DNA from 3 places in the Aureimonas populi genome. Region 3 is predicted to be linked to each of the others. Evidence: riboswitches for the same ligand, from Rfam matches in the RefSeq annotation. Region 3 holds a riboswitch; each other region holds the start of a gene.
The links. A riboswitch is a leader RNA that binds a small molecule or an ion and turns the genes downstream of it on or off. The one in region 3 is predicted to bind cobalamin.
Positions count from the first base shown of each region.

Region 1: another riboswitch for cobalamin. It lies ahead of J7654_RS07835 (DUF1636 family protein); the one in region 3 lies ahead of J7654_RS01385 (ABC transporter substrate-binding protein).
Region 2: another riboswitch for cobalamin. It lies ahead of J7654_RS07530 (TonB-dependent receptor plug domain-containing protein); the one in region 3 lies ahead of J7654_RS01385 (ABC transporter substrate-binding protein).

Region 1 covers NZ_CP072611.1:1,701,382-1,709,035, reverse strand. The annotation lists gene cobG (precorrin-3B synthase) at 1-425, opposite strand, end outside; gene cobN (cobaltochelatase subunit CobN) at 422-3,721, opposite strand; gene cobW (cobalamin biosynthesis protein CobW) at 3,723-4,760, opposite strand; gene J7654_RS07835 (DUF1636 family protein) at 4,757-5,179, opposite strand; cobalamin riboswitch at 5,211-5,422, opposite strand; gene cobU (bifunctional adenosylcobinamide kinase/adenosylcobinamide-phosphate guanylyltransferase) at 5,531-6,043, shown strand; gene cobO (cob(I)yrinic acid a,c-diamide adenosyltransferase) at 6,043-6,657, shown strand; gene J7654_RS07820 (cobyric acid synthase) at 6,675-7,654, shown strand, end outside.
Region 2 covers NZ_CP072611.1:1,630,391-1,638,044, reverse strand. The annotation lists gene J7654_RS07545 (thiamine/thiamine pyrophosphate ABC transporter permease ThiP) at 1-248, shown strand, start outside; gene thiQ (thiamine ABC transporter ATP-binding protein) at 245-958, shown strand; gene J7654_RS07535 (5-methyltetrahydropteroyltriglutamate--homocysteine S-methyltransferase) at 962-2,065, opposite strand; gene J7654_RS07530 (TonB-dependent receptor plug domain-containing protein) at 2,245-4,155, opposite strand; cobalamin riboswitch at 4,320-4,496, opposite strand; gene J7654_RS07525 (DMT family transporter) at 4,587-5,504, opposite strand; gene J7654_RS07520 (DedA family protein) at 5,710-6,354, shown strand; gene J7654_RS07515 (glycerate kinase type-2 family protein) at 6,630-7,654, shown strand, end outside.
Region 3 covers NZ_CP072611.1:295,512-303,165, reverse strand. The annotation lists gene J7654_RS01405 (ABC transporter ATP-binding protein) at 1-1,426, shown strand, start outside; gene J7654_RS01400 (RraA family protein) at 1,423-2,103, shown strand; gene J7654_RS01395 (ABC transporter ATP-binding protein) at 2,123-2,884, opposite strand; gene J7654_RS01390 (FecCD family ABC transporter permease) at 2,881-3,918, opposite strand; gene J7654_RS01385 (ABC transporter substrate-binding protein) at 3,915-4,922, opposite strand; cobalamin riboswitch at 5,077-5,277, opposite strand; gene J7654_RS01380 (diguanylate cyclase domain-containing protein) at 5,479-7,654, shown strand, end outside.

The sequences.
Region 1 (7,654 bases), 1.4 Mb from region 3:
GTCAGCGGCAGCGCGCCGCCGCCATCCACCGTGACGGACACTTTCGGGCCGAGCCGGTGCGCCAGGCGATCCGCGCCCGCCCGGATGCGCCGGGCGAGGGGGCGCGGGTCCCGCTCCTCCCGCGCATCGAGGCCGGCGAGCGCGCCGGTCTCGACCGTCAGGCCGGCCTCGTCCTCGACGCCCAGCGCCGCGACGGCCTGCGCCAGGCGCGGCGCGGTTTCCTGCGTCAGGCCGCGAATCTGGAGGCTGCCCCGCGCGCCGATCTCCAGAAGGCCGTTGCCGCAATCGGCCGCCGCGCGGGCGAGCCCGGCCAGTTGCGCGCCGGTGAGGCGCCGGCCGCGCGGGTGGAGGCGCGCCAGCAGGCCGTCGCCCGTCCGCATGGGTTCGACAAGGGTGGGGCAGGCGCCCCGGCGAAGCCCGGTCACGACGCCCCGGCCTCGGCGATCAGCGCGGCCAGCTCCTCGTCCAGCGAGTTGCGGCGCGGATGCCACAGGCCCCGCCGCCGCGCGCTCTGGAAGCGCTCGGCCATCGCCCGCGCGGCGGCCGGGTTCTGCTCGAGAAGGAAGGCCCGCAGGCGCGGATCTGCGAGATAGGCGTCGTGCACCGCCTCTATCAGCTCCGGCGCGACGGCGCCGGTGGTCTCGGCGAAGCCGACCAGCCGGTCCACCGTCTCGGCGAATTCCGCCGCCCCGCGCGGGCCGTGGCGAAGCTGGCCCTCGATGAAGCGCGGATTAAGGGCGCGCGCGCGCACCGTGCGCGTCACCGCCTCCTTCAGCGAGCGCGCGCGCGGCCGGGCCGGGTCGGTGGTGTCCAGCACCACGAGGTCGGCCCGGCCGCCCAGCGCCTCCACCGCCGCCGCGAAGCCGCCGATGAAGGCGACATCGGCCGAGCCTTCCAGGATGTCGCGGCCCGGATCGTCTCCCGTGTGGACGAGAAGGTCCGCCTCCGCGATCCGCTCGGCGAAGGCGCCCGCCTGCATCCGGCCCTCGCCATCCGCGCCGCCATAGGCATGGGAGGCGGCGCCCAGATAGGCGCGTGCGAGATCGGCGCGGCTCTCCCACCGCCCGCTCGCCAGTTGCTCCTCTATGCCCGCCCCGTAGGTGCCGGGGGCCGAGCCGAAGATGCGGGCCGGCCCGCCGCCGCGCCGGACCGAGGCGGCCAGCGGGTTCTCGCCCTCCTCCTCGTCGCGCGCGGCGACGACCGCCACGGCCGCGTCGATCAGCGCGATCTGCGTGGCGAACATATCGCGGAAGAGGCCGGAAATGCGCCATGTCACGTCCACGCGCGGGCGGCCGAGCGCGGCGGGCGGCAGCACCTCGATTCCGGTGACGCGGCCCGTGCCCGCGTCCCATCGCGGGCGGCAGCCCATGAGCCAGAGCCCCTGCGCGATCTCCTCGCCGCCCGTGCGCAGGCTGGCGCTGCCCCACAGATCCATCACCAGCGAGCGTGGAGGCTCGCCATGCTCCTGCGCGTAGCAGCGCACCACCTCCTCGGCCGCCGCCTTGCCGAGCGCGAAGGCCGTCTCGGTCGGCAGGGTGCGCGGGTCCGCGGTGTAAAGGTTGCGGCCAGTGGGAAGCACGTCGGTGCGCCCGCGCGCCGGCGCACCGGAGGGCCCGGCGGAAACGTGCCGCCCGTCGAGCGCGGCCAGAAGCGCGGCGCGCTCGGCCTTCGCGCTCAGCCGCCGCATCGGGTCGGCCTCGCCCTCCGGCGCGCGGCCATAGACGTGCAAGCCGTCCTTGACGGCGAAATCCTTCAGGTCGCACAGCCAGGCGTCGATGCGCAGGAGCGCGGCGTCCGGGTCCTCGTCCTCCGCGACGCCGGCCTCGCGTGACAGGCCCGTGCGCCCCGCCGTTTCCACGATGAGGGCGGCCAGCCGATCGCGGCGGCGGCGGTCCAGCCCCTCGGCCTGCGCATATTCGTCCACCAGCCGCTCCAGCGCCTGCTGGTCGGCGGAGAGCCCGGCGCCGACCAGCGGCGGGGTGAGGTGCCCGAGCGTGACGGCGGCGATGCGCCGCTTGGCCTGCGCCGCCTCGCCCGGATTGGAGACGATGAAGGGATAGATCACCGGCAGCGCGCCGGCCACGATCTCCGGGAAGCAGTCCGGCGAGAGCGCCACCGTCTTGCCGGGCAGCCATTCCAGCGTGCCATGCGCGCCGAGATGGACGAGGGCGTGCACGTCGAGGCTCTCGCGCAGCCATTGCCCGAAGGCCAGGAGCGCGTGGCGCGGCGGCAGCACGGGGTCGTGATACTCGGCGCGCCTGTCGGCCGCGCGGCCCCGGTCGGGGGCCAGAGCCACGGTGACATGGCCGAAGCGCACCGCGCGGAAGAGGAAGGCCCCGCCCTCGGCATCCTCGCCCGGCGGGCCCCATGCCGCCTCCACGGCCTGGGGGGCGGGCGGCAGGGCTTGCAGCGGCAGGCTCATCGTCTCCCGCTCCAGCCGCCGCATGAGGTCGCGGGCCGTCGCGGGGATGCCCTCCACGCGATAGCCTTCGTCCGCCAGGTCGCGCAGCATCTCCAGCACGCTCTGCGGCACGTCGAGCCCCACGGCGTAGCCCATGCGCCCGGCGCTGGCGGGATAGTCGGGGATGAGGATGGCGAGCCGGCGCTCGGCACGCGGCGTTGCCCGCAACCGCAGGAAGGCCGCGATGCGCCGCGCGACCTGCGCGATCCGGCTCTCCTCCGGCCGGTTGACCTGGAGGGCGGCGGCGAGCCCGGCGTCCGGCTCGCCCGCGTGCTTGAAGGAGATGGCGCCCGCCATCACCCGCCCGTCGAGCTCGGGCAGGACGACATGCATGGCCAGATCGGCGGGGGCGAGGCCGCGCTGGCCCTCCTCCCAGGCCTGCCGCCGCGTGGTGGCCACCGCCACCTGGAAGACGGGAAGGCCGAGCCTGTCGAACAGCGTCGCCCCGCCGGGCTCGGTGCCGCTGGAGAAGGCCGTGGCCGTAACGAGCGCCGCCGGCTTCAGCGCCGCCGCCATCTCCTCGACCAGCCGCACCGCCTCGCCGTCGCGCAGGCTCGGCACGAAGAGCGGCACGGCGAGGATCCCCCGCTCCTCCAGCGCCCCGGCCAGCGCCTCGACGGGCGCGGCGTCGCCGGCCAGCAGCATGGAGCGGTAGAAGAGGATCGGCACCACGGGCCGGCCCTTCGCCTCGAAACTCTCCAGCGGCACCGCACCATGGCCCGGCTTGTGGCAACCAGCCTTCGGGAAGGGCCGTGCGGCCGTCAGTTCGCGCTCGTGGCCGGCCAGATGCGCCATGCGGTCGAGGAGACGGCGCATATTGTCCGGCCCGCCCTCGCGGAAGCAGGCCAGAAGCGCTTCATAGTCCTCGCGCGCCACGGTGGAGAGCGCTTCCAGCCGCTCGTCGCGCTCGCGGCATTCGCCCGGCAGCAGCGCCAGCGCGATGCCGTGGGCGCGCGCGTGGGCGGCCAGCCGGTCGCAGCCGTAGCGCCACCAATCATAGCCGCCGAGAATGCGCACGAGAACGACGCGCGCGGCCAGCCGCTCCAGCCACAGATCCACCGACATGGGGTGGCGCAGATCGCGCAAGGGCGCGAGGCGCATGCCGGGCAAGGCATCGGCGCCCGCGTTCCACGCGGCGGAGAGCGCCGCCAGATCGCTGTCGGTGAAGGACAGCGCGACCATCTCCGCCGGCTCGTGCCGCAGATCGACAGGCTCGATCAGATCGTCCAGCGAGGCGGAGCTGGTGGCGAGGATGTGCATGTCAGGCCGCGAGCAGCGTTTCCACGGCCGCCCGGTCCAGCCCCTTGAGGCCGATGACGACGAGGCGCGTGGTGCGCGCCTCCCCCGGCTCCCAGGCGCGATCGTAATGGTGCGAGACGCGCGCGCCCACCGCCTGCACCAGAAGCCGCATGGGCTTGCCCTCCACATGGGCGAAGCCCTTCAGCCGCAGGACGTGCTGCGCCCGCGCCGCCGCCTCCACGCGGGCGGCGAGGTCGTCCGGGCTCGCGATAGCCGGCAGCTCGACCACGAAGCTGTCGAAATCGTCGTGCTCGTGGTCGAGCTCGCCGTCATGATGGGTCCTGCGGTTCTCGATATCCTCCTCCACGGCAAGGCCGAGGCCGAGGAGGACGCCGGGGTCGATGCGCCCTCCCTCGCTGGGGACGATCTTCACCGCGCGCGGCAGATGGGCCTTTACCGCCGCCAGCACGCGGGCGCGGGCCGCCTCGTCCAGCCGGTCGCTCTTGGAAAGGATGACGAGATCGGCGCAGGCGAGCTGGTCCTCGAACACCTCCTCCACCGGGTCGTCATGGTCGAGGCTCTCGTCGGCGGCGCGCTGCGCCTCCAGCGCGGCGCGGTCGCCCGTCACCTCTCCCTCGGCGAGGGCCGGCCCGTCCACCACGGCGACGACGCCGTCCACCGTCACCCGGCTCTTCACGCCCGGCCACTGGAACGCCTGCACCAGCGGCTTGGGCAGGGCGAGGCCCGAGGTCTCTATCAGGATGTGGTCCACCCTCGGCTCGCGGGCGAGAATCTTGTCGAGCGCGGGCACGAAATCGTCGGCCACGGTGCAGCAGATGCAGCCATTGGCCAGTTCCACGATGTCCTCGTCGGCGCAATTCTCCACGCCGCAGCCGCGCAGAAGCTCGCCGTCGATGCCCACGTCGCCGAACTCGTTGACGATGACGGCCAGGCGCGTGCCATGCGCGTTCTGGAGCACATGGCGGATGAGCGTCGTCTTGCCGGCGCCCAGGAAGCCGGTGACGATCGTGCAGGGCACGCGGGCGGGAGAGGCGGTCATGGCAGATCCTTCAGGTGATCGAATGGGGGAATGCGCGCCACCATGCCGCCCTTCAGCGAGGCCGGGCGGGGGCGGAAGGGCATGAGCCCGTCCCGCGAGCCGGCCAGCAGCCCGGCCCCGGCCACGAGGTCCGCGCCGCTGCCTGGCTCCAGCCCGCCGAAGATGTAGCTCCACGAGCCGGATTTGAGGATGGCGGCGCTCAGGGCGCGCTTGCAGTTGCCGAGGCACGCGACATGGGTGACGCGGATGCCCGTGCCCTGCGCGGCCCGGCGCGTATCCTCGGCCAGCACGGCGCCGGGGCGCGGCTGGTCCTGCGGGTCGCTCTCCCGGCGGCAGGAGGAGCAGACCACGATGGTCACGTCGCCGACATCGTCGGCAAGGGCGGGCGACGGATCGCGCGAACCGTTCGTCAAAGACATTCTCCTTGCCCGGGTGCACCCGCCGGGCGGTCAGGATTTCTCTTCGACGGCAGGTCTCCTGGCTCACGAAGCACCGTTCCAGGCCGCCTTCCCGAAGCATCGTCGCTTCAGTGGCTTATCGGCCGGGAACCCTTCGTTCACAGTTGCGGGGACAGCCGCGGAATTGCCTCCTTACGAGGCTCACCGCATTCCCTCTTAGCGCCCTCCCGGTGAGGAAGGGCGACCGTCGGCCCGCATCTAGAGCCGGCAGGGCGAGCCTGTCAACGAAGCGCGGCGGGGGCTTGTGCGCCGGGCGCGATGCGATAAGCCTGTGCGCGCTCGAACGCGGGCGGCCAGGATGGGGACCGGAGAATGACGACAGGCGCGCTGACGCTGGTGCTGGGCGGCGCGCGCTCGGGCAAGAGCCGCCACGCCGAGTCGCTGGTCCAGACGTATGCCCCGCCCTTCCTCTACATCGCGACCGCGCAGGCCCACGACGCGGAGATGGAAGCCCGCATCGCCCTCCACCGCCAGCGGCGCGACGGGCGCTGGCGCACGCTGGATGCGCCGCTCGATCCGGCAGGCGTCCTTCAGGCCGTGCCGGAGGGCGCGCCGCTCCTTCTCGACTGCCTGACGCTGTGGCTGAGCAATGTCATGCTGGCGGAGCGGGACGTCGAGGCCGAGATCGCCCGCCTCACCCAAACCCTTGCCGCCCCGCGCGGCCCGTGGGTCGTCGTCTCCAGCGAGGTGGGGCTCGGCATCGTGCCCGACAACGCGCTCGCCCGCCGCTTCCGCGATGCGGCGGGGCGGCTGAACCAGGAGATCGCGGCCGTGGCCGGCGCGGTGGTGCTCACCGTCGCCGGCCTGCCCATGAAGGTGAAATGATGCGTGAGATTTCGCAGGACGCCGCCGAACGGCACAAGGCGAAGATGGAGCGGCGCAAGGCGGTCCAGGATGCCGAGGTGGAGGGCAAGACGCTCGAGAAGGGCCTTCTCATCGTCAATACCGGCCCCGGCAAGGGCAAGACGACGGCCGCCTTCGGCCTTGCGCTCAGGATGCTGGGATACGGCCGGCGGGTGGGAATCGTGCAGTTCGTCAAGGGCGCGTGGCACACGGGCGAGAAGGACGCGCTCGCCCGCTTCGGCGATCTGGTGAGCTGGCACGCCATGGGCGAGGGCTTCACCTGGGAAACGCAGGACCTCCAGCGCGACATCGCGGCGGCCGGGCGCGCGTGGGAGAAGGCCCGCGAGCTGATGGCCGACCCCGCCCTCGGCCTCCTCGTCCTGGACGAACTGAACATCGCGCTGCGCTACGACTATCTGGACGTGAACGCGGTGGTGGAGACGCTGAAGGGCCGGCGGGACGACCTGCACGTCGTCGTCACGGGCCGCAACGCCAAGCCGGCCCTCGTGGAGGCGGCCGATCTCGTCACCGAGATGGGGCAGGTGAAGCACCATTTCGCCGCCGGGGTGAAGGCCCAGACCGGCATCGAGTTCTGACCTTGGCCAGGGCGCTGATGTTCCAGGGCACCGGCTCGGATGTCGGCAAGTCGCTGGTGGTGGCGGGTCTGGCCCGCGCCTTCACGCGGCGGGGGCTCGTCGTGCGCCCGTTCAAGCCGCAGAACATGTCGAACAACGCGGCCGTCACGGCCGATGGCGGCGAAATCGGCCGCGCGCAGGCGCTCCAGGCGCGCGCCGCCGGCACCGCGCCCAGCGTCCACATGAACCCGGTTCTCCTGAAGCCGCAGAGCGAGGTGGGCGCGCAGGTGGTGGTGCAGGGCCGCGTGCACGCCACGGCCGACGCGCGCGCCTACCAGGGCATGAAGCCGGGACTGATGCCCTTCGTGCTGGAGAGCTTCGAGCGGCTGAAGGCCGAGGCGGACCTCGTTCTCGTGGAGGGCGCGGGCAGCGCCTCGGAAACCAATCTGCGTGCCGGCGACGTCGCCAATATGGGCTTTGCGCGCGCCGCGAACGTGCCCGTGGTGCTCATCGGCGACATCGACAGGGGCGGCGTCATCGCCAGCCTCGTGGGCACGAAGCATGTCGTCGATCCGGCCGACGCGGCGATGATCGCGGGCTTCATCGTCAACCGCTTCCGGGGCGATCCGGCGCTGTTCGAAAGCGGCATGGCCGAGATCGCGCGCCTCACCGGCTGGCGCTCCTTCGGCCTCCTGCCCTTCCTGCCGGAGGCGGCGCGCCTGCCCGCCGAGGACGCTTTGGCCCTGACGCGAGCCCCGGCGGCCCGGCCGGCCGGCGGCCGGGTGAAGATCGCGGTGCCGATCCTGCCGCATATCTCCAATTTCGACGATCTCGACCCGCTTGAGGCGGAGCCGGACGTTCAGCTCGTGCGCGTGCGCCCCGGCGCGGCGCTGCCGGGCGACGCGGCCTTGGTGCTGCTGCCGGGCTCCAAGGCCACCGTCGCGGACCTTCGCGCGCTGCGCGCGGCGGGCTTTGCCATCGACATCGCCGCCCATCTGCGACGGGGCGGCCATGTGCT
Region 2 (7,654 bases), 1.3 Mb from region 3:
ATGTGGAATGGCCCGCGCTGCGCCGCCCGCTCGGCCTTGCGCTCAGCCTCGGCTTCGCGCTGTCGCTCGGCGATCTCGGCTCCGTCGCCTTGTTCGGCAGCCCGGATTTCGTGACGCTGCCCTATCTCCTCCTGCAACGCATCGGCAGCTACCGCTCCACCGACGCGGAGGGGCTGGCGCTCATCCTCGGCGCCCTGTGCCTCACGCTGATGCTCATCGCCGAGCGCGGCGCAAGGGAGCGCGCATGACGCCGGCCCTCACCCTCGACGCCGTGACCTATTCCTTCGAAGGGATGCGCCTTTCCTTCGACCTTTGCGTCGCGCCGGGCGAGTGGCTGGCGCTGATCGGGCCGAGCGGGGCGGGCAAGTCGACGCTGCTGGACCTTGCCGCCGGCTTCCTCGCCCCCGCCTCCGGGCGCATCCTGATGGAGGGGCGCGACGTGACGGAAACGCCGCCGGGCGAGCGCCCCGTCAGCCTCGTCTTCCAGGAGAACAATCTTTTCGCGCATCTCACCGCGCAGAAGAACGTGGCGCTCGGCCTGTCCAGCCGCCTGTTCACGCGCAAGGCCGACATGGCGGCGGCGCGCGACGCGCTGGCGGCGGTGGGGCTGGCCGGGCTGGAAGCGCGGCGGCCCTTCGAGATGTCGGGCGGGGAGCGCCAGCGCGTGGCGCTGGCCCGCGCCTTCCTGCGCCGCCGCCCTCTCCTGCTTCTCGACGAGCCCTTCGCCGCGCTCGGCCCCGCGCTGCGGGTGGAGATGCTCCAGCTTCTGGCGCAACTTCGCAGGAGCTTCCCGGTCACGGTGGTGATGGTGACGCATCACCCGCAGGACGCGGCCGGCTTCGCCGACCGCGTCGCCTTCGTCGAGGCGGGGCGGATCGTGCTCACCGGCCCGACCTCGCAGGTGCTCGGGCCGGACGCCGACCCGCGCGTTTCCGCCTATCTGGGCGAGCGGGGCTGAGAGCTATTTCCAGACGTCGTCGGCGATCCGGCGGATCATCGCGAGCTTGGCCCACTGCTCGTCCTCGGCCAGGACATTGCCCTCCTCGGTGGAGGCGAAGCCGCATTGCGGGGAGAGGCCGAGCTGGTCGAGATCGACGTATTTCGCCGCCTCGTCGATGCGGTGCTTCACGTCGTCCGGCTTTTCCAGCGTGCCGGTCTTGGAGGTGACGAGGCCGAGCACGACCTGCTGCCCGCCCTTCCTCACATGGCGCAGGGGCTCGAAGGTGCCGGCGCGCTCGGTGTCGTATTCCAGGAAGTAGCCGTCTATGTCGAGCTCGCCGAAGATCGTCTCGGCCACCGGGCCGTAGCCGCCTTCCGAAATCCAGGTGGAGCGGAAATTGCCCCGGCAGATATGCATGGTGATCGCCATGTCGGACGGGCGGTCCTTGATCGCCGCGTTGATCATGCGGCTGTAGACCTTCTGCAATTCGTCCGGGTCGAGCCCCCGCGCCCTCACCTGCGCACGCTGCTCGTCCGAGCACAGATAGGCCCAGACCGTGTCGTCGAGCTGGAGGTAGCGGCAGCCGGCCTCAGCGAAGGCCTTCACCGCCTTGGCGTAGGCGGCCGCCAGATCCTCGAAGAAGCCGTCCATGTCGGGATAGACGTCGGTCGAGATCGCCTCGCGCCCGCCCCGGAAGTGCAGGAGGCTGGGGCTGGGGATCGTCATCTTGGGGACGATCTTCGCCGTCTCCTTCAGGAAGCGGAAATGCTCCAGCATCGGGTGCGTGGTGAAGTCGAGCTTGCCCGTCACCTTCACCGAGCGCGACTTGGTTTGCACGCCCTGGAACTGGATGCCCTGCGCGGCATCGTACCCCTCCACCCCGTCGAGGCCCTCCAGGAAGTCGAAATGCCACCAGGCGCGGCGGAATTCGCCGTCCGTCGCGGACTGGAGGCCGATCTCCTCCTGCTTGCGCACGATGCGGGCGATCTCCTCGTCCTCCACGGCCTTCAGCTCCTCGGCGGAGATCGCGCCCTCGGCGCGCCTGGAACGCGCCTCCTTCAGCCGGGCGGGCCTGAGGAGGGAGCCGACCATGTCGGCGCGGAAGGGCGGTCTTGAGCGCTGCATCTCTCTTGTCTCCCCGAAAGATCGTCAGGCGGCCGGGATAGGCCGCCCCGCCCCGTCATGCAAGCGCGCGGAGGCGCCGGCGACGCCCAGATGGCGCCCTCCGCAGGTCGGTTCGCAACGGTCCTCGACGTCAGCCGCGCCCCAACCGGCCGGGCGTGTATACAGGCATCCCCGGCGGCCTAGAACCGTGCGTTCAGGCCGGCGAACGCGCCCCGGCCGGGCGCGCTGTAGCCGTAGACCTCCTCATAGGCTTCGCCGAGAAGGTTCTCGACGCGCGCGAAGCCCTCCAGATGCTCGGTGAAGCGATAGCTGCCGCCCAGGGTGACGAGCGTGTAGGAGCCGAGCCCCACGCGCCGGGCGCCGGCGCTGCCGAAGGCGTCGTCCTCCATCCGGCCGTTGAAGGCAATGTCGGTGAAGAGGCGCGCGCGCTCCTCGTCGAAGACATAGGCGGCGCTCAGCGAGCCGGCGTGCCTGGGCCTTCGGACCTCCCGCTCGCCCTCGGGATCGCTCGCGTCGGTGTAGGTGTAGCTGGCGCCGGCCGAGAAGCCGTTGCCCAGGTCCAGCGTCGCCGCCAGCTCCACGCCCCGCCGCCGCGAGCGCCCCTCCTCGTTGACCGGGGTGGAGGTGAAGTCGGGCAGGAAGAGGGTGACGATCTCGTTCTCCAGGTCCTGGTCGAAATAGGTGGCGTCCACCACCAAAGCGCGGCCGAGGAAGCCCTGCTCGACGCCGATGTCCCAGCCGAAGCTCTTTTCCGGGCGAAGCTGCGGATTGCCCGCGAAGCTGCCGGGGATGAAGCCGAACTGGTCGTAGAAATTCGGGTTCTGCACGCCCGTGCCCAGCGATGCGTGAAGGCGCGTTTCCCGGCCCGGCAACACCCAGGCGCCGCTCAGCGAATAGGTCGCCGCATCCTCGAACGCATCGTTGAAGTCCTGCCGCACGGCGCCGGTCAGGTGAAACTGGTCGAGGAAGGTGCCGCGATATTCGCCGACCAGCGCATGCATGTCGCGCGACTGCGTGTCGAGCTGGCTGGGGTCGAAGACCGGCTCGAGCTGGCGGAAGCTCTCGCGCTCGAACTCGTAGCCGCCCGTCACGACATGGCTCGCGCCGGCGGGGCCGTCGAAGGCGTGGCTGGCCTGGTAGAGCGCGCCCACCCGCCGCCCCTTGCTGCCGCCGCCCTCCCCGTTGCGCTCGCCTTCGGCAAAGGCGCGCAGGGTGGCGTCGTTGCCGGACAGGCGCAGGCGCTGGGTCAGCGCCCCGTCCGGCGAGACGGCGGTGAGGCCGAGGCCGCCGACCAGGTCGCGCACCCGCGTCTCCTCCTGCGCGTCCACCGGCAGGCCGGTGGCGAAATCGGTGCCGTCCAGTTCGTTGCGGCGATGGACGAGGCGGAACGAGCCGTCCAGCGTCAGCCCGTCGGCGAGATCGACGGTGAGCCTGCCGTTGAGCGTGCCGTTCACGTCCCCGTCGCGCTCGCGGCCGAAGCGCGAGAGGTCGATGCCCTGCGTCGAGCGCGCGCTGCCCGACACGGCGAAATCGTACCCCGCCCCGCCGCCGCGCGCAGACAGGTGCCCGTAGCCGGTGCCGAAGGCGCCGCCCTCGGCCGTGGCGCGCACCTCCAGGCCCTCGCGGAGGCCGCCCTTGGTGATGATGTTGATCACGCCCGCCAGCGCCTGCGAGCCGAAGAAGGCGCTCTGCGGGCCGCGCAGCACCTCTATGCGCTCGATATCGCCGCCCAGGAGCCCGCCGAAATCATAGCCGCCGTCCGAGCCGCGATTGGCCCTGACGCCGTCGATGAGGACGAGGACGTGGCTCGCCTCAGCGCCGCGCAGGCGCACCTGCGTGAAGCCGCCGAAGGAGCCCGAGCGCGAGACGGACACGCCCGGCACGCGGCGCAGCGCGTCGGAAACCTCGCGCACCTGGTCGCGCTCCAGCGCCTCGCCCTCCACGATCGTGTGGGCGCGCCCCACGCTTCGGGCAGGGGCGGCGGTGCGCCCGGCGGTGACGAGCACTTCGTCCAGTTCCACCACCTGCGCGGCGGCGGGAGAAGCGAGGAGAAGGCCGGCGGCGGCGACGGCAAGGACGGATCGGTTCACGGCAGCCTCCGGCCCGGAGCGTCGGGCGGGTTGAACGGACCACGGGCGGGGATGAACCGGGTGTCCCGGCCGTCCGGCGCGCGCGGCGACAGGAGTCTCGCTTGTCACCGCGACGGACGACCGCGCCCCGCCGCACCCCGCGACGGAACATGGGTGACGGGAGCCGGGCAGGTCTCCTGACTTCCGGGTCTCAGCCTCGTCTTCCGTCTTCCCGGGCCCGAAGACGCGCCCAGTGACATGAGTGGAAGACCGCTCGCCGGTCACAGTTGCGGGGGCAGCCGGGGCCCTGGCCTTGCCGGCCGCACCCCGTTCCCTTTTCATCCGCCTTGCGGCGGAACCCGTTCCTGCCCGCGTGGCTAGGGACAGGAGGCGGGCCTGTCAATCGCGCGCCGCCCGCCCGCCGCGCTTGGGCGTGCGCCGTTCGAAAAATGTCACACCGGCCCCGCGCCATCCTCCTGCGCCAGTGCGTCGGGAACGGCCGCCACGGTGGCGCGCTGGCCGCGCGCCCGCTCGCGCAGGAGGATGAAGAGGCCCGACGCCACGATCAGCGCCGCGCCCAGAAGCAGCGAGGGGGTCGGCTCCTCCCCGAAGAAGGCCATGCCGTAGACGATGGCCCAGACGATCAGCGTGTACTGGTAGGGCACCACGACCGACGCCTCCGCGATGGCGAGCGAGCGGTTGACGCACACATGCGCGCCCATGGCGACGAGGCCGAGAAGGGCGAGGACGCCGAAATCGAACGCGGAGGGCGCGCGCCAGTCGAAGGGCGCGAGCGCCAGGCCGAGCAGCAGCGCGCCCACGGTCTGCCAGACGATCAGCGTGGTGCCGCCGGCCGAGGCGAGGCGCCGGGTCAGGATGATCATCACGGCATAGGCGAGGCTCCCGGCCACGGCCACCGCCGCGCCGAAGGAGGCGGCGGCAAGACTCGGCCCCAGCGCGATCAGGACGCCGCAGAAGCCCGCCAGGACGGCCGCCCAGCGCTTCCAGCCCACATTCTCCTTCAGGAACAGGGCCGAGAGCGCCGTCACATAGATCGGCGCGGCGAGATAGAAGGTCATCACGGAGGCGAGCGGCAGGTGCAGGAGCGCCACGTAGAAGAGCCCGATCTCCAGCGTCGAGGCCACGGCGCGCGCGCCGTGCAGGCCGGGGCGCGCCGGCCGCGCGATGGCCCCGCCCGCCCGGCGCGCGAAGGGGGCGAGCACGAGGAGAGCGGCGGCGCTGCGGATCAACAGGATCTGGCCCACGCCGTAGCTGGCCAGCATCCACTTGCCCATGGCGTCGTTGGTGGCGAAGAGGAAGACGCCCAGCACCATGAAGCCGATGCCGGCGAGCGCCGCCCCGCCGGCCATGCGCGTATCGTCCGCTGCACTCACGCGAATGCGCCTCCACGAGGGCCTCGGGCCCGACGGAGGAACGGAAAGGCCGTTCGGCGCCCTCGTGCAAGAGGGACGCGCGAAGTTTTTCGCCCGCAACCTCGCATCCGCCTTGTTCCTTGCTATTAAATCGGGAACCCGCAACGCCGGCGCCGCCGGCAAGCCGCTAGGATCGCACGACATGGATGCAATGATCGCCGAGATCGGGCGACTGATCGAACTGCATCAGGCCTGGGCGATTCCCATCATCGGGCTCATCGCGTTCGGCGAATCGCTGGCCGTGGTCGGGCTCCTGATCCCCGCCACGGCGATCATGCTGGCGATCGGCGGGCTCGTGGGCGCCGGCGTGCTGGACCCCTTCCCCATCCTCCTTTCCACCGTGATCGGCGCGGTGCTGGGCGATGCGGTCTCCTACGGCATCGGACGCTATTTCGGCCCCACCGTCGTGCATCGCTGGCCGCTGCGCAGCCATCGCCGCGGCGTGGCGCGCGCGCGGCTGTTCTTCCGCCGCTGGGGTTTCGCCTCGGTCTTCCTCGGCCGTTTCTTCGGGCCGGTGCGCTCCACCATCCCGCTCGTGGCGGGAATCCTCGGCATGAGTCATCTGCGGTTCCAGATCGCCAATCTCGGCTCGGCCGTCATCTGGGCGCCGGCCATGCTGGCGCCGGGCTACCTGGCGGCCACGGGCGCGGCCCATACGGGCGGCATGGAGGAAGGGCACTGGATCGGGCTCATCGCCTTCGTCACGCTCGCCAGCGTGGCGCTGGCGCTTCTGGGCATCAGGCGGATGAACGCGCCGGCGGTGCGGGCCCGCAAGGTCGCGCCCTGAGGGCGATTGTCTCCTGTCGCTGGAACGATCGGGCGCCAACCGCGTTCACGGCTTTGTCAGGAACAGGAGAGACCCCGTGAACATTTTCTACATTATCGGCGTCATCGTCGTCATCGTCGCCATTCTGAGCTTCCTCGGCCTCACCTGAGATTTCGCGGGCCGCCCGGCGGCCGACGGATTTTGAGAGAGGGTGGATCGAAGGTCCCGCGTCGCGCGGGGCCTTTTTTCGTTGTCGCCCCCGCCATCCGCCCGCTAACAATCGGGGTGGAGGGCCCATGATGGACAGGCTGAGGGAATCGCTGGACGAAACACAGGCCCGCGCGCTCCTGCGCCGGATCTTCGAGGCGGGCATCGCCAGCGCCGATCCCCTGAAGGTGCTGGCGGCGCATCTGCCGGCAAAACCCCGCGGGCGCTGCGTCGTCGTGGGCGCAGGCAAGTCGGCGGCGGTCATGGCGCAGGCGGTGGAAGCGGCCTGGCCGGATGTGGACCTTTCCGGCGTCGTCGTCGCCCCCTATGGCCACCGCGTGCCCACACGGCGCATCGAGGTGCTGGAAGCGGCCCACCCAGTGCCGGACGAGGCGAGCGAAGCGGCCGCGCGCCGGATTCTCGACGCCGTTTCGGGCCTCGGCGCGGAGGATCTCGTGCTCGCGCTCATCTCGGGCGGCGGCTCCTCGCTGATGGCGCTTCCCGCGCCAGGGCTGACGCTGGCCGACAAGAAGGCGGTCAACCGGCTGCTCCTCGCTTCGGGCGCCAGCATCAACGAGATGAACCGCGTGCGCCGCCGGCTCTCGGCCATCAAGGGCGGGCGGCTGGCGGAGGCGGCCCATCCCGCCTTCGTGGTGACGCTGGCCATCTCGGACGTGCCGGGCGACGATCCGCGCGCCATCGCCTCGGGCCCGACCGTCTTCGACCCGCAGGCGGGCGACGACCTTTCCGCTCTCGTCCGGCGCCTCGGCACCGGGCTGCCCCCGGCCGCCGCGCGGCTCCTGGCGAACGAACCGGGACCGCGCGACCATTTCGTGTCCGATTTTCGGCTGATCGCCACGCCCTTGATGGCCCTGCAGGCCGCCGCGCGCGTGGCACGGGACGCAGGGCTGCGCCCCCTCATCCTCGGCGACGCGCTGGAGGGCGAGGCGCGCGAGGTCGGCACGCTGATGGCCGGCATCGCCCGCTCCGCGCGCCGCCACGGCCATCCGCTGGGCGGCCCCGCCGTCATCCTCTCCGGCGGGGAGACCACCGTTTCCATCGGCTCGGCCAGGCCGGGGCGCGGCGGGCGCAACACGGAGTTCCTGCTCGGCCT
Region 3 (7,654 bases):
GCTTTTCGAGAACCGCAACCTCCTGACCCTGCCCACGGCCGAGCGCCGGCGCATGGCGGGCAGCCGCCTGGCGATGGTGTTCCAGGAGCCTGTGGCGGTGCTCAACCCCATCTACCGCGTCGGCGCGCAGGTCTCGGAGGTCTTCCGCCAGCACACGAAGCTGGGCGCGGGGGAGATTCGCGCCCGGGTGATCGACCTGTTCCGGGAGGTTCGCCTGCCGAACCCGGAGGAGATCCTGCGGGCCTATCCGCACCAGCTCTCGGGCGGGCAGTGCCAGCGCGTGATGATCGCGACCGCGCTGGCGCTGGACCCCGCGCTGCTGATCGCCGACGAGCCGACGACAGCGCTGGACGTGACGACGCAGGCGCAGATCCTCAAGCTGATGCTGGATCTGCGCGAGCGGCACGGCACCGGCATCCTCTTCATCACCCACGATTTCGGCGTCGTCGCCGAGATCGCCGACCGCGTGGCCGTCATGCGCCACGGGCGGCTGGTGGAGGTGGGCGCGGCGGCGCAGGTGCTGAACCGGCCCGAGGCGGACTATACCAAGCAGCTTCTGGACGCGGTGCCCCGGCTGCAACCGCGCGCCTCGCGCACCGGGCTCGGCGCCCCGGTGCTCAGCGCGCGGGGCATCGCCAAGATCTTCAAGGGCCGCACTTTCTTCGGCGCGGGGCGCGAGGTGAAGGCGGTCGACGATGTCGACATCGCCATCGCACGGGGCGAAACCGTGGGGCTGGTGGGCGAGAGCGGGTCGGGCAAATCGACGCTGGCGCAATGCGTCATCCGCCTGACCGAGCCCGACAAGGGCGACGTGACCATTGCGGGCGGCCGCTTCACCGGCCTGTCCGGCGCGGCCCTGCGCCACGCCCGCCGGCGGGTGCAGATCGTGTTCCAGGACCCCTATACCGCCCTCGACCCCCGCCAGGCGGTGGGCGCGGCCATCGCCGAAGGGCCGATGATCCACGGGCTGGCGCGAGACGAGGCGAAGGCGAGGGCGCGGGAGCTGCTGGAGGCCGTGGGGCTCGACCGCGCGGCGGCCGAGCGCTACCCGCACGAATTCTCGGGCGGGCAGCGCCAGCGCATCTGCATCGCCCGCGCGCTGGCCGTGGAGCCCGAACTCCTGATCGCGGACGAGAGCGTCTCGGCGCTCGACGTTTCCGTGCAGGCGCAGATCCTCGATCTTCTGGCCCGGATGCAGGAGCGCCTGCAATTCGGGATGCTGTTCATCACCCACGACCTGCGGGTGGCGTCGCGCATCTGCGACCGCATCGCGGTGATGCGCCATGGCCGGATCGTGGAAGAGGGCGAGCCGGTGCGGCTGTTCACCAACCCGCAGGAGCCCTACACGCGGGAGCTTCTGGCGACCGTGCCCGGCGCCGACTGGCAGGCGCCGCGCGCGAGCGGCGGCGAAAGGAGCGCGCCATGAAGAAATACCATATCGGCCCGGTGCCCGAGCAGATCGACCCCGCCCTGGCGGCGGGCCTCGGCGCGGTGGAGGTCGCCACGATCGGCCATTTCCGTCATCGCGGCTTCGTCAGCCATCGCCTGCGTCCCATCGCGCCGCTCGGCGGCGTTCTGGTGGGCACGGCGATCACGGTGGCCATTCCGGGCACGGATTCCACGCTTCTCCACCACGCCATGTCGGTCGTGCGGCCGGGCGACGTCGTCGTCATAGACCGGCTGGGCGATACGCGCCACGCGTGCCTGGGCGGCGGCGTGGCGCTGGCCGCGAAGGTGGCCGGGGCCATCGCCGTGGTGCTGGACGGCCCTTGCACCGATGCCGAGGAGATCGTGGAGGTCGGCCTGCCCGTCTTCTGCACCGGCGTTTCGGGAATCACCACGCGCCTGAACGATCTGGGCGGCAGCCTGAACCGGCCGGTTTCCTGCGGCAATGTCCCTGTCCTGCCGGGCGACGTGGTGATGATGGACGATTGCGGGGTGCTGGTGCTGCCGCCAGACGAGGCGTTCGAGGTGCTGGAGGAGGGCGCGGCGCGGCAGGCGCGCGCGGGCCGCAACCGCGGCCGCGTCGAGGCGGGCGAGAAGCTGGGCGAGTTGTCCGGCGCCAGCCGCCTCGTGGCGGCGGCGCTGGAACCGCAGGGCTGATTGGAGTCCATACCCGGCGTCAGACGAGATACTGCACATGCAGCCTGCCATGGAGGGGGGAAGGCGCCACATGGGCCCGCACCCCGAAGACCGATGCGATCATCGCCTCGCTCAAGACCTCCTCCGGCGTGCCTTCCGCCACCAGCCGCCCCTCCTTCAGGATGGCGAGCCGGTTGCAGAACATGGCCGCGAGGTTCAGGTCGTGGAGCGCCAGCACCGTGGTGACGGGCAGTTCCGCCACGAGCTTGAGGATTTCGAGCTGGTGCTGGATGTCGAGATGGTTGGTGGGCTCGTCGAGGAGGAGGTCGGTCGGCTCCTGCGCCAGCGCGCGGGCAAGGTGAACGCGCTGCCGCTCGCCCCCCGAAAGCGTGTGCCAGAGCTGGCCCTGCCGGTCGGCCAGCTCCACGCGGGCGAGCGCGCGTTCCACGATCTCGTCGTCGGCCCGCGTCCAGGGCGAGAGGGGCGAGCGGTGCGGGATGCGCCCCAGCCGCACCACGTCCAGCACCGTGACGTTGGCCTCGGTCGTGGCGTGCTGCTCGACCAGCGCGATGCGCTGCGCGAGCCGGCGCCGGCTCATGCGCCCCACCGCCGCCCCGTCCAACTCGACTGCGCCGGCGGCGGGCGCGCGAAGCCCGGCCAGAAGCCGGATGAGCGAGGACTTGCCCGAGCCGTTGGGGCCCAGAAGGCCGAGCGTCGTCCCCGGCGCGGCCTTCAGCGTGACGCCGTCCACGATGATCTTCCTGCCGGCCTTCCAGACCACGGAGCGCGCCGAAAGCGTCACGGCGCGCGCCGCCCGCGATAGAGGATAACGGCGAAGAAGGGCACGCCGACCAGCGCCGTGACGACGCCGATCGGCAGAACCTGCTGGGGCAGGATCACCCGCGAGACGATGTCGGCGAGCACCATGAAGATCGCTCCGGCCAGCGTGCACACCGGCAGGAGCCGGATATGGCGCGGCCCCACGATGAACCGGGCGGCATGGGGAATGACGAGGCCCACGAAGCCGATGGACCCCACCAGCGACACCATGGTGGCCGTCATCAGCGCCGTGACGAGGAAGAGGACGAAGCGCACGGTGCGCACCGGCACGCCGAGGGAGGCGGCGGCATCCTCGCCGAAGGCGAAGGCATCGAGCGAGCGGGCATGGCGAAGGCAGACGACGAGCCCGACCCCCACCACGCCGGCCGCGAGCCCCGCATCCGACCAGCGTATGCCCGAGAAGCTTCCCAGCAGCCAGAACATGACGCTGCGCGCCTGCTCCGCGTCGGCCGTGGTGGTTACGATATAGGCGGTAAGCGCGTTGAAGAGCTGGGATGCCGCCACGCCCGCCAGGATCGTGCGCTCCGCGATCCCGCCCGCGCCGCCCGCCAGGAGAACGACGAAGAGAAAGGCGAGCACCGCCCCGGCGAAGGCGCCGGCCGAAAGCGTCACGGAGCCCGCGCCGAAACCGAGCAGCATGACGCAGACCGCCCCGGTGGAGGCGCCGGCGGAGATGCCCAGCACATAGGGCTCGGCCAGCGGATTGCGCAGGAGCGACTGGAGGATGGCGCCTGACAGCGCCAGTCCCGCCCCGCAGCATGCCGCCACCAGCGAGCGGCTCAGCCGGTAGTCCCAGATCACGCTTTCCTGGATGCGGCTCAACTCGTGCTCGGTCCAGCCGAGCCGGTTCGTCACCGCCGCCAGCGTCGTCTCCAGTGGGATGGGCATTTCCCCGATGCCGACGCCAAGGGCGATGGCGAGCGGCAGGAGACAGCCCGAGAGTGCCAGGAGGACGCCGAGCCAGAGGCCGGGCCGCCGGTCGATGACCGTTCTCAATCGAGGAGCCCGAAGCGCTCGATCGAGGCGGCGAGGGTTTCCAGCCCGTCGATCGTGCGGATGGTGGGGTTCATGGCCTGGGCGTCCATCTCGACGATGCGCCCTGACCGGACGGCGGCAAGCTCGCGCGCGAGCGGGTCGGTTTGCAGAAAGTTCCGCTTCACCGCCGGGTCGTCGCTCGGCTGGTTGCGGCGGCTCATCGCCCCGATGACGATGATGTCCGGATCGGCGGTGGCGATGGCCTCCCAGCTCACCAGCGGCCATTCAGCCTCGGTCGCGATGACGTTGCGCAGTCCGAGCGTTGCGGCCATGTAGCCCGAGGCCCCGTTGCGCCCGGCCACCCATGCGTCGCCGGCCACCTCGGGGCTGGAGAACCAGAACAGAACCGAGGTGTCCGCCGCGTGGCGCGAGAGCCGCCGGCGAACGGCGTCCTCGCGCGCCTCGAACCGGGCGATCAGCGCCCGCCCGCGCTCGCTTACGTCGAAGATCGCGGCAAGCTCGGCGATTTCCCGGTAGAGGAGGCCGGGGTTCCACAGATCGGCCCTCGAGCCGTCGGCGCGGGCGTTGCCGGTGGTGGCGCAGTCGGTCGGCGAGATGTAGCTCGGCACGCCGAGGTCGGCGAACTGCCCGCGCGTGCCCACGCGGCCCTCCGGGCCCACGGCCGAGAGGAACTGCACGGCGATGACATCGGGATCGGTGCCCACGACCGCCTCGAAGCTGGGCTGGCTGTTGGCGAGGCGTGGCACGCGCGCATTCTCTTGCGCGACACGTTCCAGGACGGGCGACACCCATATGGCGGTGCCCACCATGCGCTCGGCAAGGCCGAGGAGAAGCATGATCTCCGTGCTGTTCTGCCCAAGGCCCACGGCCCGCTGCGGCGGGGCCTCGAAAACGACCTCCATCCCGCAATTCTCGATGGCGAGCGGATAGGAGGTCTGCGCGGCCGCGCCTCCCGCCAAAGCGGCGAGAAGCAGGGGGCCGGCGAAAAGACTGGGAAGACGCATCGAAACCTCTCGTGATGCAGTTCGCGGCGGACGAACGGCACTCCGAAGGCGGTGCGCGGGGAGAGGTCATGCCGCGGGCCGGCGACGAGGGCCCTGGACAGAAGGGCGGCCCCGGACGGCGCGCCCCAACCCCTGCCGACACACCTCGTCCGGCTTGCTGGTCGTCGTCCCGGCAGGTCTCCTGGCTCGCGGCTCGAGCGCCTCCCGTCCCCTTCCCGGCGCGAGCCAGTGGCATGGACGGCAGGCTTGCCGCTTACAGTTGCGAGGGCAGCCCCGGCCTCGGACCCCGAAGGATCCTCACCGCGTTCCCTTTTCATCCGCGTTCGATAGCGGAACCGTGACCGCCCCTCATAGGCCGCCGGAAGGCGAATGCGCAAGGGACGCCGGGCCTCCTCGGCGCCGTCCGGGGGCGATTCGTTAATCGGATTCGCATAATACTCGCGTCGCGAACTTGACGGCGACCACAACGCGACAATGTCGAGGGAGAAACAGCAAGGACCGGGCCCTGGGCCGGGGCGCTGGGGCGACGCCGGCTCGAACTGGACTTTTCTCGACGATGCACCTTGGACGACAAACCCGCTACTGGATCGTTCTGGGTATGCTGCTCGTTGGCTTCTGCGGCATCTGCGTGCTCACCCTGGTCGAGCTGCGGCGCGATAGCTGGACGAATGCGATGACGGGCGCGCGCAATCTTCTGACCGTTCTTTCGCAGGATATCGAAAGCAATATACGAGCCTATGACAGGGCGCTGACTGCCGTTCAGCAGAAGCTGGCCGATCCGCGCATCGACGAGCTGACCCCGGAGTTGCAGGAGCGCTTCCTCTTCAGCAGCACGCTGATCGAGCCCTATTTCGTCGGGCTCTTCGTCATGAACGCCGAAGGCGAGATCATGCACGACGCGGGCAGCGTCGGCCCCCAGGCGCAGAACTTCTCCGACCGCGCCTATTTCCAGGTGCACCAAAACGGGCAGGCGAGCGGGCTGTACATCAGCACCCCGTTCGAGCCGCGCCGGCACGTCGCGGACACGGTCATCGCGCTCAGCCGCCGCATCGACGCGCAGGACGGTTCCTTCGACGGCATCGTCGTGGGCATCGTGCGGCTCGCATATTTCCACGAGCTGTTCCAGACCGCGCAGCTCAAGCCCGACGATTCGATCAATCTCTTCACCGCCGGGGGCGTGATGCTGATGCGCAGCCCCTATCTGGAAAGCCAGGTGGGGCGCGACATGTCCGCTTCCGAGAACGTGCGGCGCTTCCAGGCCGCGCCCTCGGGCGAGTTCTCGGGCATCGCGGCGGTGGACGGCGTCGCGCGCGTCTACAATTTCGTCCATGTGGGGGATCTGCCGCTGATCCTGAACGTCGCCCTCTCGCAGGAGGGGATATTCGCGCCGTGGCGCGCGCAGGCCGTGCGGATCGGCGCCGTGCTCCTTCTTCTGTGCGTGTTGGCCGTGACGCTGGCGGTGTTCATCCACCGCGAATTCGCCCGGCGAAGGCGGGCCGAGGCAACCATGCGCAGAAGCGAGGCGCAGTATCGGCTGCTGGCCGACAACGCCACCGACGTGATCATCCGGCTCGATCGCGATCTCGTGCGCCGCTATGTCTCGCCAGCCTCGCTGCACGTGCTCGGCCTCGCGCCCGAAGAGCTGGTGGGCAAGCGGACGAAGGAAACCATCCATCCCGACGACTGGCCGCTTCTGGAGAGCGTCGTGCAGGGGGTGCGCGATTCGGGCACCCAGGCCGAGGCGATCTATCGGCTCCGGCACCGGGACGGGTCCTTTGTCTGGGTGGAGGGCCGCTACAATTTCGTGGCCGAGGACCAGGGCTTCATCGTCGTACTGCGCGACATCACCAAGCGCAAGTCGGCGGAGATCCGGCTGGCCGCCGCCCATGCCGAACTCGCCACGTTGGCCAACACGGACGGGCTGACGGGCCTTGCCAACCGGCGGCGGTTCGACGAGGCCCTGCATGCGGAGCACGAGCGGGCGATGCGGGACGGCGCGCTCCTGTCCCTGCTGCTCATCGATGTCGATCGCTTCAAGCGCTTCAACGACCGCTATGGCCATCAGGCCGGCGACGAATGCCTGCGGCGCGTGGCCAGGGCGATCGAGTCCTGCCTGCGGCCGGGCGATCTGTGCGCCCGCTATGGCGGGGAGGAGGTGGCCGTGCTCCTGCCGGGCGTGGACGAGGCCGCCGGGGCGCGGATCGCCGAACGCATCCGCCGGGCGGTGGAACTGCTGGACATCCCGCACGAGGGCAACGAGGCTTCGGGCGGCCGTGTGACCATCAGCATAGGCTGCGCCACCTTCGATCCCGCTCGCGCGCCCGCCGATGGCGAGGACGCGGCGCTCGTGGCCGAGGCCGACCGCCTCCTCTACGAAGCCAAGCGCACCGGGCGCAACCGTGTCGTCTCGCAGGGCTCCATCGGTTCCGGGCCGGGCATTCCCATCCCGGAGCGGGAGGAGGAGCGTCTCGCGACCGTGGACGCCTATCGGGAGGCGGCGCGCGCCGTTCCTTCGGAAAGCCTCGACCTTGTAGCGCGCCGCGCCGCGCAACTGCTCGACGCGCCTGTCGGCTTCGTCTCCCTTGTCGGCGCGGACGATGTCACGCTGATCGGCCGCCATGGGCTGGACGCCGAGAGCGTTCCCCGGGAGGTCGCCTTCTGCGTGCATACGATCTGTGGGCAGGAGCCGCTCGTCGTCGCGGACGCGCGGGACGATCCCCGCTTCCGCGGCA